Regions from separate parts of the Novosphingobium sp. BL-A-41-Hi4A-0G genome, predicted to be linked through region 4. Evidence: predicted binding sites of a transcription regulator. Region 4 holds the regulator's gene; each other region holds the start of a gene.
The links. Region 4 encodes LexA, which represses DNA repair genes until DNA is damaged. Its sites were predicted from a motif close to GTTCCNCNCTTGTTCT; they were not measured.
Positions count from the first base shown of each region.

Region 1: the regulator LexA is predicted to act here: its motif matches at 1,698-1,713, upstream of ACZ1JX_RS14345 (ribonucleoside-diphosphate reductase subunit alpha).
Region 2: the regulator LexA is predicted to act here: its motif matches at 1,892-1,907, upstream of ACZ1JX_RS20320 (Y-family DNA polymerase).
Region 3: the regulator LexA is predicted to act here: its motif matches at 1,845-1,860, upstream of uvrA (excinuclease ABC subunit UvrA).

Region 1 is NZ_CM145501.1:2,963,125-2,967,335, forward strand. Features, by position in the region: gene ACZ1JX_RS14345 (ribonucleoside-diphosphate reductase subunit alpha) at 1-1,640, opposite strand, end outside; gene ACZ1JX_RS14350 (GlsB/YeaQ/YmgE family stress response membrane protein) at 2,104-2,352, shown strand; gene ACZ1JX_RS14355 (YifB family Mg chelatase-like AAA ATPase) at 2,349-3,857, opposite strand; gene ACZ1JX_RS14360 (hypothetical protein) at 4,039-4,211, shown strand, end outside.
Region 2 is NZ_JBVFVU010000003.1:103,852-108,062, reverse strand. Features, by position in the region: gene tnpC (IS66 family transposase) at 1-888, shown strand, start outside; gene ACZ1JX_RS20325 (plasmid pRiA4b ORF-3 family protein) at 885-1,478, shown strand; gene ACZ1JX_RS20320 (Y-family DNA polymerase) at 1,486-1,884, opposite strand; cobalamin riboswitch at 2,305-2,538, shown strand; gene ACZ1JX_RS20315 (TonB-dependent receptor) at 2,712-4,211, shown strand, end outside.
Region 3 is NZ_CM145501.1:1,981,659-1,985,869, reverse strand. Features, by position in the region: gene ACZ1JX_RS09560 (DNA methyltransferase) at 1-1,670, opposite strand, end outside; gene uvrA (excinuclease ABC subunit UvrA) at 1,871-4,211, shown strand, end outside.
Region 4 is NZ_CM145501.1:1,119,414-1,123,624, reverse strand. Features, by position in the region: gene moaC (cyclic pyranopterin monophosphate synthase MoaC) at 51-524, shown strand; gene ACZ1JX_RS05460 (molybdopterin molybdotransferase MoeA) at 535-1,740, shown strand; gene lexA (transcriptional repressor LexA) at 1,798-2,496, shown strand; gene ACZ1JX_RS05450 (energy transducer TonB) at 2,753-3,421, shown strand; gene ACZ1JX_RS05445 (ComEC/Rec2 family competence protein) at 3,388-4,211, opposite strand, start outside.

The DNA.
Region 1 (4,211 bases), 1.8 Mb from region 4:
CTCTTTCCGGCCAGCAGCTTCTGCAGATAGGGGTTCTTGACCACGAACGAGCCCGAGAGGGTCTTGTGCGTGTAGATGTTGGCCGGAATCGGCTCGATGCAGGCAGACGTGCCGCCGCAGATGATCGAGATCGATGCGGTAGGGGCAATCGCCATCTTGCAGCTGAAGCGCTGCATCACGCCCATGTCGGCCGCATCGGGGCACGGTCCGCGCTCCTGCGCCAGCACCAGCGAAGCCTCGTCGGCCTTGGCGGCGATGTGCTTGAACATCTTGAGGTTCCACGCCTTGGCCATCGCGCTTTCAAAGGCGATGCCCTTGAGCTGGAGGAAGGAGTGGAAGCCCATCACGCCCATGCCGACCGAACGCTCGCGCATGGCCGAATACTTGGCGCGGGCCATCTCGTCGGGCGCGCGGTCGATGTAGTCCTGCAGCACGTTGTCGAGGAAGCGCAGCACGTCCTCGATGAAGCGCTTGTCCGCGTTCCACTCGTCCCAGGTTTCGAGATTGAGCGAGGACAGGCAGCACACCGCAGTGCGATCGTTGCCGAGGTGGTCGCGGCCCGTCGGCAGGGTGATTTCAGAGCAGAGGTTCGAGGTCGAGACCTTGAGGCCCAGATCGCGGTGATGCTTGGGCATCATGCGGTTCACCGTGTCGTTGAACACGATGTAGGGCTCACCCGTGGCGAGGCGGGTTTCGACCAGCTTCTGGAACAGCGAGCGCGCATCGACCGTGGCGCGGACGGAGCCGTCCTTGGGGCTGCGCAGGTGGAATTCCGAACCATCGCGCACGGCTTCCATGAACTCGTCGGTCAGCAGCACGCCGTGGTGGAGGTTGAGCGCCTTGCGGTTGAAGTCGCCCGAAGGCTTGCGGATTTCGAGGAACTCCTCGATTTCCGGGTGGCTGACGTCAAGATAGCAGGCAGCCGAACCACGGCGCAGCGAGCCCTGGCTGATCGCCAGCGTGAGCGAATCCATCACGCGCACGAAAGGAATGATGCCGCTGGTCTTGCCGTTGAGGCCGACGCTCTCGCCGATGCCACGGACCTTGCCCCAATAGGTGCCGATGCCGCCGCCGCGCGAGGCGAGCCAGACGTTCTCGTTCCAGGTGGCGACGATGCCTTCGAGGCTGTCATCCACCGAGTTCAGGTAGCACGAGATCGGCAGACCACGCCCGGTGCCGCCGTTCGACAGGACCGGCGTTGCCGGCATGAACCACAGCTTCGAGATGTAGTCGTAAAGACGCTGGGCGTGGTCCTGATCATCGGCATAGGCATCGGCCACGCGGGCGAACAGGTCCTGATACTTCTCGCCCGGCAGGAGATAGCGGTCGTCCAGCGTGTCCTTGCCGAAATCGGTGAGGAGCGCATCGCGGGAATCGTCGGTGACGATGGTGAAACGGCGCGGATTGACCTTCTTGGAATCGCTGACCGGCGCAGCCGCGACGGCCGCTGCCGCAACGCTTGCCGCCATGCCTGCCACGAGAGCCTCGCTGCCCGCGTCCTTGCTGTTCATGTCCACTGCCTTCGCCTCACCGGCAGATGCCGGGGCGCCTGCAAGCGCCAGTTCGTCCTGCGCAACCACGGAGCCGTCTCCAGTCCTGAAATCCACGTCGCAACCCCCGTTCGCAGGCCCGACAACCATGAGGGCCGGGCCTAAATCCACACTCGAATCGGGCGATATCCCGATCCTACAGGAGACGGAACGAAAGTGGAACGACAATGTCCCGCAACGCTCTGCCCCGAAAACGCCTGATCACGGCCTTGATGCCCTGAGCGCAGGCAAAGCGTTGCCAATGCGCGCAAAACACGCCCAAACGCTCTAAACTAGGTTTAGAGGTCCCCCTGAAGCCCGACCACAACCTATAGTGCCTCAACCGGAATCAGACACAAGAGGGTAAACGTCCGGACTAGGACTCGATTCGTCGCACGCCCGATTCGCTTCGTCGCTCGAAATGCCATGCTGCAGTGCAGCGACGCGTGGGAAGAGCGGCACTTCAAGTGGCAAATGACGTTCGTCGAAATATTTTTCACGCAGCTCAGCAAATTGTGGACAAGAACCGGTCAACCGCCACCATATGTGGTGTCCACAGGAATGGAGTGCGCGTGTGCTGAATCTTGTCTCGATCGTGTTCACCGGTCTGGTCGTCGGCGTGCTGGCGCGGTTCTTCTATCCTGGTGCCGTGGACATCGGCCTGCTCAAGACAATCCTGCTCGGAGTGGGCGGTGCGCTGGTTGCGGGCGTGTTCGCCAGCTGGAAATCGGGCGGTACGTTCGGCGAGGGCGTCAATCGGGCCGGGTGCCTTGCATCGGTGGTGGGGGCGATGCTGCTGATCTTCCTCGGGCGGAATCTTTAAGCACGACGCGCGACCCGCCGGTAGCTGAGTGCTTCGGCTACGTGAATGCGGCCCACCGTCTCCACGCCTGCCAGATCGGCGATGGTGCGGGCGACGCGCAACATGCGGGTATAGCCGCGCGCGGAAAGGCGCATCGCTTCGGCGGCTTGGGCCAGCAGCTTGCGACCCGGCTCGTCCGGCGTGGCGTGAGCGTCGAGCAGATCCCCATTCAGTTCGGCGTTGCTGCGCATGCCTGTACCTTCGAGGCGGGCTGTCTGCACCGCTCTTGCCCGCTCCACGCGCGCGGCCACCTGATCCGAACCTTCAGCGGGCGGCGGCAGGGCAAGATCTGCGGCTGACACGGGGTCGACTTCGACGTGGAGGTCTATGCGATCGAGCAGGGGACCTGAGACCTTTGACTGGTAATCCGCAGCACAGCGCGGGGCCCGGCTGCAGCCGAGCGCGGGATCGCCAAGATGTCCGCAGCGGCAAGGGTTCATCGCGGCAATCAGCTGGACCCGCGCCGGGAAGGTGACATGGGCATTGGCGCGGGCCACGGTGACCTCGCCGGTTTCGAGAGGCTGGCGCAGGGAATCAAGCACCACGCGCTGGAATTCGGGCAGTTCATCGAGGAACAGCACGCCGAGATGGGCAAGGCTGACCTCCCCGGGACGGACCTTCAGCCCGCCACCCGTCAGCGCCGCCATCGAGGCGGAGTGATGGGGCGCGCGGAAAGGACGGGCCCGGCTGATCCGCCCGTCCTCAAGCGTGCCCGCGACCGAGGCGACCATCGAGACTTCGAGCGCCTCTGCCGGAGTCAGTTCGGGCAGGATGCCGGGAAGGCACGAGGCCAGCAGCGACTTTCCGGCACCTGGAGGACCTGACATCAGCAGGTTGTGCGAGCCAGCCGCAGCAATCTCCAGCGCGCGCTTGGCGGTTTCCTGCCCCTTCACCTGTTTGAGATCGGCCATGCGGCGGGGCGGGTCTGCCACGCCCTGTGTGGGCTGCGGCAGGCGGCTGGTGCCCTTGAGGTGGTTGAGCAGGCCGATCAGGTCAGGCGCGGCGATCACGTCGATACCGCTCGCCCAGCGCGCCTCGGGCCCTTGCGCAGCCGGGCAGATCAGGCCCTTGTCCTCGCCACTGGCGTGCAATGCCGCCAGCAACACGCCGGGCGACGGCAGCACCCGGCCGTCGAGTGCCAGTTCGCCCACCGCCACGTAATCGGCGATCTGTTCGAGATCGACCACGCCCATGGCTGCCAGCAGCGCGAGCGCAATCGGCAGGTCATAGTGCGAGCCTTCCTTGGGCAGGTCCGCCGGGGAGAGGTTCACGGTGATCCGCTTGGGCGGCAGGGCAAGGCCGAGCGCGGAGAGCGCAGAGGACACCCGTTCGCGGCTTTCGCCCACGGCCTTGTCCGGCAGGCCGACGACGCGAAACGCGGGGAGGCCGGGGGCGACCTGGCACTGCACTTCCACCGCGCGCGCCTCGAGCCCGAGATAGGCAACCGTCGATACCAGCGCGACCATGCATCCTCCTGCCCGATAAGGGACAATACGGATCGTAGCGCCTTCGGGCGGGTCTTGGGGCCGGGATGCTGCCATTTCCGAGGCATCCCGGGCGGAACCGCTCTACAGAAAACACGGTGAACCGAATTTAACCCCGTTCCTTGGCAATTCGGCAATCCGGTCGGGCGGAAAGCTTAAGACTATGCTGCGCCGCCTCGCCTTGCCTGCACTCTGCGCGCTGCTCGTGTGCCAGCCTGTGCTGGCGCGCGAGGTCTCCACGCGGTCATGGGTCGAGAACGGCGTCACCTGGACCGAGACGACGGTCGTTGAAGTCGAGGAGCCGGGATCGGAGCGCCTTGTCGGCCCCGCTCTCAC
Region 2 (4,211 bases), on a different replicon from region 4:
GGCGAACGCTTGCTCGCCTACGTCCTCCAAGCTCCCAAGATCCATGGTGACGAGACGCCGGTCACATTGCTCATGGGTGAGGACGGCAGCCACACTGCCTACTTCTGGGTCTATCTGCGCGATGGTCGTTCGAGCGGCGACATGAGCCCGCCCGCTGTGGTGTTCCGCTTCACCACCGGCCGCGGCGGCGAGCATCCCGCAGCCCATCTCGCCGGATATCAGGGATACCTCCAGGCGGATGGCTATGCCGGCTACAACGCGCTGTATCGTGACCCCAAGACGAAGGCCCCGCGCGGCGTGACCGAGGTGGGTTGCTGGGCACATGCGCGGCGCAAGTTTACTGACATCCTGGAAAAGAACCCGTCGCCAGTCGCGGCTGAAGCCGTTGTGAGGATTGGTGAGCTGTTCGCGATCGAGCGCGACATCAAGGGCGCACCACCCGATGCACGACGACAGGTCCGCCAGCAGCAGGCCTCCCCTAAACTGGCTGCCTTACGGCCCTGGCTCGAAGCACAGATGCGCGGGCTGTCCTCAGACAGCGCACTGGCGAAGGCCTGCCGTTATCCGCTCAACCGGTGGGCGGCGATGATCCGCTATTGCGACGATGGCCTGCTCGAGATCAGCAACAACCTGGTCGAAAATGCCCTGCGCGGCGTTGCTCTTGGTCGGCGCAACTGGATGTTCGTCGGTTCGACCAAGGGCGGAGATGCTTCGGCCCTGTTTTACTCGCTTGTCGAGACATGCCGCCTGAACGGCGTGGAACCCGAGGCTTGGTTTACCGACGTCATCGCGCGTATCGGCAACCACCCGATCAACCGGATCGACGAATTGCTGCCATGGAACTGGCATGCGGCGAGAGAGGTCCAGAACCTGGAGTATGCTGCTTGAGCAACGCCTTCATCGTGCGGATGACAATCACCCTAGACGACGTGACGCCGGCCGTCAGCCGCGTAATCGAAGTGCCGCTGGGTATCCGGCTCGATCGTCTGCACAGCGTCTTCCAGGCGGCATTGGCGTGGACGGACAGTCATCTGTGGGAACTGACGTTCGGTCGCACGGGCTTCGGCATCCCAGATCCCGAATATGGCTTTGGCGGTCCGCTCGATGCCCGCAAGGCGACCCTGGGTCAGGCTCTAGAGGGAATGCGGGGCAAGTCCTTCCGATACCTATACGACTTCGGTGATGCCTGGGAGCACAGCGTCAAAATCCAGGGCATCGCTCCGGCCGAGCCCCAAGGCAGCTATCCTCGCCTGCTCGCAGCCACCGGCATGCGACCGCCAGAGGACTCAGGCGGACCTTGGGGCTATGCCGAGAAGCTGGAAGCCCTGGCCGATCCGACACATGAATACCATGAAGAGGCGTTGGAAGCCCTGGGGGACGACCATGATACCGATGCTCAGCCCGACATCGACATGATCCATAACCGCTTAGCAGCGCTGGCAAAGAAATGGGCGCCGCGCCCGCGGAAGGCCAAATAGACTTACGTCAACGCCGCCTTCCGTCGGCGCTTACTTCTGATGCAACCAAGTTGCATACCAGTTCGTCGATCGAGCGCTCTTTTTCGATCGGCAGGCAGCCCTCGATTACAGCGAGGATACGGTGATGGAGCCGAACGTACGCATCAGGCCGTGCTACGATGAAAATCATCTCTGGCACGATCGCTCTGGCTTCGCTTACCGAAGCACCAGAGGGGACCCCCGCCCGCTTCGCTTCGCGGCTGATTGCAATGCAACCAGTGTGCCGGACATCTAGCGGTACTACACCAACCGGCTTCCCACGCAGGACTGGATTAAAATGTTGCTCGGCCGATGCGAAGAAGCTGTCGAAATCGAGGTAAAGCTTTGTCACAGCCGTAAGGGCCTTTTGCGAGGGAATCAGACGCAACCATTCTGGAACATTTAGCGAACATCGGCAATCGAGATCAGCAGAGCAAAAGGGGCTAGGCAACAATCTGGTCAGTGCCTGCCATCAAATTCTTAGACGGCAATCCACTGACCAGCGGGTTTTGATGCGATTGAAATGACCTCGGAATGACCGAATATAGGGCTGCATTTGCCACCTTGTAGGCGGCGATTGCAGGGGCAGCAGGCGACCACTTCCGGTCGTACAGGAGTCCGATGGCCAACGATAGGTTCAGTGAAAACCCGCCATTCAAATCGAGTGCGCGCGGTTGGTGCGCTCTGGCCGTGCCAATGGCAATGGTGGCGCGGGATGCAGTAATCGTTGATTCAATCCCTGCTCCAAGCGTTATTGGCTTTTCCGATCACTTCAGTTAGGTGAGGTATCGACGGGCAGACTAGTCCGCCTTTCATTGATCGCGCCGGTGCCCCCGAAAGGGGCTTAATCGGGAATGCGGTGCGGAAGCTTGCTTCCAAATCCGCGGCTGTCTCTGCAACTGTAAGCGGATAGCGCGATGTACATCGCTCCTCTTGGAAGGGGCAGCCACTGGGCCGGACGCTAAATCATGCGAGGTCTGGGAAGGCGTGCATCAAGCTGTGACCCGTGAGCCAGGAGACCTGCCGGCGTCTGGTCGCTCTTGCCTTGGTCCAGAGGATGGCTGCGGCACGGTGAACTCCGTCTGAGCGACGAACGAGCGGCTGGGGCCGCATCGGAGACGTGCGTCGGCCGCCCATGGCGTCCGGCCGCCGCGCGTGTCGCCCGTTCGCGCGGGTTTGCCCCGGCCACGTCGCAAGACGCCGGGGGACTATTTAGTGATCAAGACCATTACTACCAGCAGCGCCCTTGCGCTGATCTGTATCGGAAAACCGGCATTTGCCGAAACCTCTGAAAAGGCATCGCAAACAAGCGCGGATGCAGTCGTGGCGGGTAACGACATTGTGGTTTTCGGTCGCGGTGAGGCCATGATCGGCACTGCCAAATCAGCGAGCGAAGGAAGCGTCGGAGGGGCCGATCTCCTCGTGCGGCCTCTTCTCCGCGTGGCCGAACTGCTGGAAGCGGTGCCCGGGCTGGTTGCAGCCCAGCATTCTGGGAGCGGCAAAGCCAACCAGTATTTCCTGCGCGGTTTCAACCTCGACCATGGGTCTGACTTCAGTACCTATATCGATGATGTGCAGATGAACTTTCGTACCCACGGACATGGTCATGGCTATCTCGACCTCAACGGCCTCATTCCGGAGATCGTGGGCCGGGAGGATTTTCGTAAAGGGCCCTACCGCGCCGATGGCGGTGATTTCGCTCTGGCGGGAGCAGCCTATATGACGACCATCAAGGGTTATGACCGGCCATGGGCATCGGCCGAGACTGGTTCATATGGTTGGCGCCGCGTCGCTGCGGGTGGAACATTGCACGACCTGGGCGGCGGAGACCTCACGCTTGTCGCCCAGGCCAAGGCCTATGACGGACCGTGGCAGGAACCTGAACGTCTGCGCCATTACTCGGGGTTCGCGAAATATAGCATGCCGACCGGTGCGGGCACATTGGAGGCATCTCTCCATGCCTACCGGGCGACATGGCACCCAACCGAGCAAATCCCCGAGCGCATTATCGGCACGGCGTTGTGTGCGGATGTGTTCTGCTCTCCAGATCCTTCCGCGCGGGGTGAGACGACGCGCCTGGTGGCTAACATCGCGGTCAAGCAACCGACATGGCGCGCCAATGTCTATGCCCAGTTTTACGACTGGTCGATGTTCTCGAACCCCACTTACACCGATCCGGATGGCACAAGCGCGCAGATCAAGCAGTTCGACCGGCGTTGGGTCCTCGGGCTGTCCGCACAAAAACATTGGGAAATCGCTGACAGTCTGGCTGTGAGCCTTGGCACCGAAAACAGATACGACGCCGTCGGGAATGTTGGTGTCGATCGAACGGCTGCCCGCGCATTTCTTGAATCTCTCGGGCACTTTCGGGTCGGGGAATTGTCTTCCGCGCTCTACGGCGAAGTCGCTTGGAAACCCTTGGCGGGACTGCGTGTGACAGGTGGTCTTCGCGGGGACTATTATCACTATTCCGTGCGTGCACGAGATTCTGTTGCGGCGTCGCTGGGCGAAGGCAGTGGCTCAGCGTCGATTCTCTCTCCCAAGGCGTCAATCGCCTATCAGGTTACGCCGCATCTTGAACTCTACGCCAACTGGGGCCGTGGATTCCATTCCAACGATGTTCGGGGTGCGGTCAACAGGGACACGCCTGTTCCCGTTCTGGTTCGCGGCATCGGCAAGGAACTGGGAGGACGCATTCAATTCTCCGGGGTCACG
Region 3 (4,211 bases), 860 kb from region 4:
CCAATAAACGGCGGATTGCCCACGATGTAATCCGCCTCCGGCCATTCCGGGCGGCGCGGGTTGCGCAGTTCGGTGCCGGTGCCATCGGCGCGCGGGAATTCGCCATCGTGCTTCACCACCGCATCCATCGCGGTGATGTTCGCCAGCTTTTCCAGCACCGGGTCGCTGATGCTGGTGCCGTTGCGCATCTGCCATTGCAGGTATCCCAGCCACAGCACCAGTTCGGCAATCGCGGCGGCACGCGGGTTCAGTTCCATCCCCAGGAAGTTGCGCGGATGCACCGTGCTGGTTTCCAGCGCCAGCGCTTCCTGCCCGCCCAAATCGGCCAGCACTTCCAGCACGTCGCCTTCCAGCCGCTTCATCAGTTCCAGCGCCACGTACAGGAAATTGCCGGTGCCGCAGGCCGGGTCCAGCACGCGGGTGTGCGCCAGCTTCTCATGGAAATCGTGCACCGCCTTGATCGCGGCGGCAGGGTCGGTCTCGCGCTCGCGCTCCACCGTGCCCAGCACCGCGCCTTCCCATTCGGCCTGCAGCGGGTCGATCACCGTGGCGTTCACCAGCCGCTCCACATAGGCGCGCGGGGTGTAATGCGCGCCCAGCCGCTTGCGCTCGTCCTTGTCCAGCGCCTGTTCCAGCAGCGTGCCGAAGATCGCGGGTTCCACTTCGGTCCAGTCGTGCCTCGCCGCTTCGTAAAGCTCGCCGATCTCTTCCTTCTGCAGCGGGATCGCGCTCCGTTCATGGAACAGCCCGCCGTTGAATTTGCGCACCGTCTTGCGCAGGACCGGGCTGAAACCGCCTGCGTCCATCGAACGCCACAGGTCTTCCAGCATCGGCGCAAAGCTTTCCGGGTTGCCCCGCGCATCGGCCAGAACTTCGGTAAAGCTGCCGCGCTCCAAAAGGCCGGTGTCTTCGGCAAACATCGTGAACAGGCACCGCATCAGGAAATGCGCTACCGGTTCGGGCTTGTATCCGCGGTCTTCCAGCAGCTTGCTCACGCTCGCCAGCCGCCCGGCAATGTCGCGCGTCACCTTTGCGGCGCGCTTGGCCGGGTCAAGGCTGTGCGGGTCGGTCCAGATCGCGCGCAGCCGCTCCTGAATCTCCGGCTCGCGCAAGTCGTCCAGATAGATGCGGAAGCCGCCACGGTCGGGAAACTGGCGGTAGTTCTTTCCCTGCCCCGAAAAGTCGGCAAACACCTCGATCGCGTGGCCCACGTCGCACACCAGGATGAACGGCGGCCAGCCATGCTCCACCGGCAGGGCGCGGGCATATTGTTCCGCCTGCTCGCGCGCGTTGCGCATCAGCACGTCCCACGCCCGGTTCGCGCTGCGCCGCCCGCGCGGGCCATTGGCGTCCAGCCCCGGCAGTGCGGCCTGCTCTGCGGCCAACGTCACTTCCTTCGCGCCGCCCCGTTCCCGGCTCTGCTTGGCCTCCAGCACGAAGCATCCGCGCTTGTAGAGGTCGATCCGCCCATGCCCGGCACGTCCGGCCTCGTCCTTGAAGGTTACTGCGCGTTCGAAGACGTAATCGTTGTTGGCATGGGTCGCGTCGGCAGGATTGGGGCGCGGCAGGTCAAGCAATTGAGCCAGTTCGCTCAGGAACAGCGGGAAATTGGCACGCTCCGCCCCGCCTTCATTGTTGCGCCAGCGTTCGATGAACTCGTCGATTTTCAAGAGGCCAGCCTACGTGTTTGTTCCTATATTCCTTACATTTCCCTCCTTGCCAAGTGATCACCCGCACCACACCGGAGCCTTTGCGCACCGGGTCGTTTCCCCCAAAGCCCGTATTGCACCGCACCCCCGCGCTCCCCACATGCGGAGACGCAGGGCAGGGGGCCTTGCCTCAATCGAACAAATATGGAACACCGCCGCGCATGTCTCTCACTACCATTTCCGTCCGCGGCGCTCGTGAACACAATCTCAAGGGGATCGACATCGATCTCCCGCGCGACAGCCTGATCGTCATCACCGGCCTGTCGGGCTCCGGCAAATCCAGCCTCGCGTTCGATACGATCTATGCCGAAGGCCAGCGCCGCTACGTGGAATCGCTGTCGGCCTACGCGCGCCAGTTCCTCGAGATGATGCAGAAGCCCGATGTCGAGCATATCGACGGCCTCTCGCCCGCCATCTCGATCGAGCAGAAGACCACAAGCCGCAACCCGCGCTCCACAGTGGCGACGGTCACCGAAGTCTATGACTACATGCGCCTGCTCTGGGCGCGCGTCGGCATCCCCTACAGCCCCGCCACCGGCGAGCCGATCTCGGCGCAGACCGTGTCGCAGATGGTCGACCGCGTCATGGCCCTGCCCGAAGGCACCCGCGCCTATCTCCTCGCCCCCGTCGTGCGCGGCCGCAAGGGCGAATACCGCCGCGAACTCGCCGAATGGCAGAAGGCCGGCTACACCCGCGTCCGCATCAACGGCGAAATGATGCCCATCGAAGACGCCCCCGCGCTCGACAAGAAGCTCAAGCACGACATCGAGGTGGTGGTCGACCGCATCGCCGTCCGCGACGGCATCCAGACCCGCCTCGCCGACAGCTTCGAACAGGCCCTCAAGCTGGCCGACGGCCTCGCCTACATCGATCTCGCCGATGGCCCCGTTCCCGGCCGTGAGGAAGAGGCGAAAGGCAAGGGCGGCATGAAGCGCACCGGCCTCCCGCCCAACCGCATCGTCTTCTCCGAAAAGTTCGCCTGCCCCGTCAGCGGCTTCACCATCGAGTCCATCGAACCGCGCCTGTTTTCGTTCAACGCCCCGCAAGGCGCGTGCCCCGCCTGCGACGGCCTCGGCGAAAAGCTGCTGTTCGATCCGCAGCTCGTCGTGCCTAACGAGAACCTGTCCTTGAAGCAGGGCGCCGTCGTCCCCTGGGCCAAGAGCAACCCGCCGTCGCCCTATTACATGCAGGTCCTCGCCAGCCTCGCCGCGCATTTCGGCTTCAGCCTCGATACGCCGTGGGACAAGCTCTCCCCCGAGGTCAAGATCGTCATTCTCTACGGCACCGCCGGCAAGGCCGTGCCGCTCACCTTCATTGACGGCAAGAAGTCCTACACCGTCAACAAGGCCTTCGAAGGCGTGATCGGCAACCTCAACCGCCGCATGCTGCAGACCGAATCTGCCTGGATGCGCGAGGAGCTGTCCAAGTTCCAGACGGCCCAGCCGTGCGAGACCTGCGAAGGCAAGCGCCTCAAGCCCGAGGCGCTCAGCGTCAAGGTCGCAGGCGCCGATATCTCCTCCATCACCCGCCTCTCCGTCGCTGCCGCGGTCGAATGGTACGGCGCGCTCGATGAAAAGCTCACCAGCCAGCAGAGCCAGATCGCCAAGGCCATCCTCAAGGAAATCAACGAGCGCCTCGGCTTCCTCAACAACGTCGGCCTCGATTACCTCAACCTCGATCGCACCTCCGGCACCCTCTCGGGCGGCGAGAGCCAGCGCATCCGCCTCGCCTCCCAGATCGGCTCCGGCCTCTCGGGCGTGCTCTACGTGCTCGACGAACCCAGCATCGGCCTCCACCAGCGCGACAACGACCGCTTGCTCGAAACCCTCAAGCGCCTGCGCGATCTCGGCAACACCGTGATCGTGGTCGAGCATGACGAGGACGCCATCCGCACCGCCGATCACGTCGTCGATCTCGGCCCCGGCGCAGGCGTCCACGGCGGCGAGATCGTGGCGCAAGGGCGTTTGCAGGACATTCTCGACAACCCGAACAGCCTCACCGGCCAGTACCTCACCGGCGCCCGCCGCATCGAAGTCCCCAAGCACCGCCGCAAGGGCAACGGCCTGTTCATCGGCGTGGAGGGCGCGCGCGCCAACAACCTGCAGAACGTCAGCGCCAAAGTCCCCCTCGGCACCTTCACCTGCGTCACCGGCGTCTCCGGCTCGGGCAAGTCGAGCTTCACCATCGACACGCTCCACGCCGTCGCCGCCCGCACGCTGAACGGCGCGCGCGTGATCGCGGGAGCGCACGATCGCGTCACCGGCCTCGAACACTGCGACAAGGTGATCGAGATCGACCAGTCCCCCATCGGCCGCACCCCGCGCTCCAACCCCGCCACCTACACCGGCGCCTTCACCCTGATCCGTGACTGGTTCGCCGGCCTCCCCGAAAGCGCCGCGCGCGGCTACAAGGCCGGCCGCTTCAGCTTCAACGTCAAGGGCGGCCGCTGCGAAAAGTGCCAGGGCGATGGCCTGATCAAGATCGAGATGCACTTCCTCCCCG
Region 4 (4,211 bases):
CGCGGGACGGTGTAGACCTCGCCCAGGTGCAAAGACTGCCGAGGACCTTGATGAACGACCTGACGCATATCGATTCGGCCGGAACTGCACGGATGGTCGACGTTGGCGGCAAGGCTGAAACGCATCGCGTCGCAATCGCCCGCGGCTTCATTCGGATGTCCGATGCCACGCTCGAAGCGATCCGGACGGGCAATGCTCCGAAGGGAGACGTGCTCGGCCCCGCCCGCATCGCCGGAATCTTGGCAGCCAAGAGGACTGGCGATCTCATTCCGCTGTGCCATCCGCTGGCGCTCGATGCGGTGAACGTGGACTTCGCGCTGGTCGACGGCGGCATCGAATGCACGGCCACTGCCTCGCTCACAGGGCGCACCGGGGTGGAGATGGAGGCTCTGACGGCCGTCAGCCTTGCCCTGTTGACGATCTACGACATGGCCAAGGCTCTGGACAAGGGCATGGTCATCGAAACGATGCGGTTGATAGAGAAGCGTGGCGGCAAGTCCGGCACCTGGCGCGCAGGTGAATGAGCACCGGCGCATGAGAACACCGCCCCTCCCCCTCGCCGAGGCGCAAGCGCGCCTGCTGGCGCTGGCGCCGTCGCTGGGGGTGGAGCACCGGGCGGTCACCGAGTGCCTTGGCCACTATCTTGCGGCAGACCTTCACGCCCGACGCACCCAACCTGCCGCGCCAGTCTCGGCGATGGATGGCTATGCCTTGCTCAGCGCCGAACTTCCGGGACCGTGGCGCGTTATCGGGGAGAGCGCGGCGGGGCATCCGTTTGGCGGCGTGGTGGGCACAGGCGAAGCCGTGCGGATCAGCACTGGCGCTGTCGTGCCCGATGGCGCGGATATGGTGCTGTTGCAGGAAGATGCTGCGCGCGATGGCGATATCCTGAGACTCACCGGCGAGCCACCGGTTCCGCCCATCCGCCACGTTCGCCCGGCCGGCATGGACTTCGCTGAAGACGCCGTACTGATCGAGGCGGGCCTGCGCATTGGCCCTGCTCAGATCGCGCTCGCCATCGCGGGAGGCCATGCGCACCTGCCGGTCCGCCGCAGACTGCGCCTCACGGTGATCGACAGCGGTGACGAGCTCGTCGCGCCGGGGCACCTGCCCGCACTGCACCAATTGCCCGCCAGCAACGGCCCGATGCTCTGCGCAATGGTCGGCGGGCTTCCGGTCGACGTCCGCCATCGCGGCCCGGTCGCCGATGATCTCAATGCCTTGGCCCGCGCTTTCGATGCCGAGCGGGAGGCCGACGTGATCGTTACCAGCGGCGGGGCATCGGTCGGCGATCATGATCTGGTCCGTCCGGCGCTGGAGTCGGTGGGCGCGTCGATCGATTTCTGGCGCGTGGGTATCAAGCCGGGCAAGCCCCTGCTGGTGGCGACGCGGGGATCCCAGATCATACTCGGCCTGCCCGGAAATCCCGCTTCAGCCTTTGTCACCGCGTTCCTGTTCATGTTGCCGCTGCTGCGTGCAGGGTTGGGCGCGCGCGATGCGCTGCCGCGCGCGATCCCCTCGCGCCTCGCAACGCCGATGGCGGCAGGAGGAAGTCGGATGGAGTTCCTCCGCGCGCGCTGGGACGGCGCGACTGTCAGCCTCGACACGCTGCAGGATTCGGGTGCGCTTTCGCCGCTGTCGCGCGCCAACGCGCTGGTCATGCGCGAAGCAGGAGCGGCGGCGATAGCCGCAGGAACGGATGTTCCGGTTTACCTGCTCGAGAATGGCGGAATTGCTTGACGAGTCGTAATTGGTTGCTTATCCGTTCCGCATTCGTTCACCTGCGGAGAACCGCCAATGTTGACGCGCAAGCAGCATGAACTGCTCTCTTTCATTCAGGTCCGTCTGGAGGAATCCGGCATTTCCCCCTCGTTCGAGGAAATGAAGGAGGCGCTCGATCTCAAGTCAAAGTCCGGCGTTCACCGCCTGATTTCGGCGCTTGAGGAACGCGGCTTCATCCGACGTCTGCCCAATCGCGCCCGCGCGCTCGAAGTGCTGCGCCAGCCTGACAGTGCGGTGAGCAAGCCTGCCATGGCGCGCGAACCTGCTGCAGCAAGCGCTGTCGTGACACCGCTGCGCCCAGCGGCAAAGGTTGCACCTGCTCCGGCGAACGACGTGATCGAACTGCCGCTCCACGGCAAGATCGCCGCAGGTGTGCCGATCGAGGCCTTGGAAACCACCGCCACCCTCCCCGTTCCCGCTGCACTGCTCGGTGCAGGTGAGCATTACGCACTCGAGGTTTCAGGGGACTCGATGGTCGAGGCGGGGATTTTCGACGGCGACTATGCGCTTGTCCGCAAGACCGACATCGCGCGCGACGGCGAAATCGTCGTGGCGCTGGTGCGGGGCGAGGAAGCGACGCTGAAGTATCTGCATCGCGAGAAGGGCATGATCCGGCTCGATCCGGCCAACTCGGCCTATGATCCGCAGTTCTACCGGCCGGACGAAGTGGCCGTGCAGGGCAAGCTGGCCGGGTTGCTGCGGCGGTATCACTGACGACGCAGTCCGCCGCCGGTTCGCGGCGATCGAGCGTTCTCGAAATGAAAAGGGCCGTTCGCGGGGTAACTCGCGAGCGGCTTTTCTTACTCTGCCAATCCGCTATGCCTAATATCAATCAATTTGGTTGAGATTTTTCTGGCACGTACGGCTTCGCAGGTGTAGTTTCCGTTGTTACCGAATGCCCCGCACGGGGCGCCCCTTCCGGGACGGCCTGCCATCAGATGGGGCGTCGGCAACGGAAGAGGTGTTGCCAATGGCTTATGCAGTTGAAAATACGAGACGCCGGCAGACGCAGACCTTCATCGCGGTGGGCCTGCTCCACGGGGTGGCGATCTGGGCCATCGCTTCGGGCTTCGCGAGCGGCATGGTTCATATCATCAAGGACCGGCTGGTCGCGCAGCAGTGGAAGGACGACGAGGTAACGGTGACACCGATCGCGCCGCCACCTGACATCAAGCCAGCGATCAAGCCGGAGACCCGCCCGCTGGTCGCGCCCAAGCCGGATATCTCGCTAGGCCCGGTCGATCCCGGCATCGGCATCCGTCCGGTCGACATTACCCCGATCGCACCTGTCGATATCGGACCTCTGACGCCGCCTGACGTAAAGCCCTCGCCCTCGGCAAGCTTTGCGTTGCGTTCAGCGGCCCCGAAGGGCTCGCCCGGATCGTGGGTTTCGGATCGCGACTATCCCAGCGCCGCAATTCGCGAGGAGCGCGAGGGGCTCACGCGGTTCCGCCTGACCATCGGAGCCGATGGCAGGGTGACGGGTTGCGAGATCACCGGATCGAGCGGTTCGGCGGATCTCGATGCGGCAACTTGCGCCAAGGTCAGCGCTCGCGCCCGTTTCGTCCCGGCACTCGGTGGCGATGGCATGCCGACGAGCGGGAGCTACAGCGGCTCGGTGCGCTGGGTCCTGCCGTGACCTGATGAGCCGGGGCCTGTTGACTTCTCCACGACAGGCCCCGGTCCCTTACCTCGGTCAGGGCGGGGTTCGGGCCAACGGTACCAGCCTTGCAGGCCTTGCGTCTCAGCCACAGTGCGGATGTGGCCGCTGGACAGGTTGATCGACAGGCCGCCGGTCGTGGCGAGGTAGGTCCGGTCGGCCTTAAGCATCCTTGGTCGGCAGGAGAACGGCAGGCGGCGGTCGGCGACAACGATGTCGGCGCGCTCGCATGCAGCGGCGAGTGCAAGATCGTCGATATAGTTGCGGCTGCGTGTAATTAGGAGGGTGAAGCGCCTCCCGCCGCGCAGCAATCGGGCGACGCAAAAGTCGTCGTTGCATCTGGCCTCGCGCCACGCGTCCAGCGGGCGCAACTCGCCTTCCATTCCCGCCAGTTCGAGCAGGTTGTCGCGCATGTATTCGCCGCGCCCCATGCGCAGTACGATCAGGTCGTTCCCCGCGCCGGTGATCCCGACGTGGTGACCATCGCCGGTGACAAGAATGTCGGGCGTCGGCGTGAGGGCCATGGCAACGAGCGCAAGTCCTGTTGGGGCGAGGCCCCAAAGCCGGACCCGCCCCGTCCAAAGCGCCAGCCAGAGCATCCCGGACAGGAAGAGGATGAAACTCCACGGTGCAACTGGCGGCAGCATCGTGACGGCGCCGGGCTGTCCCGCGACAAAGTGCGCCAGCGCGAGCAGCAGGTCGAGCGACTTGCCGACAAGCCACCAGACCGGGGCGCCCGCACCCCCAAGATCCAGCATCAGGGCGATAC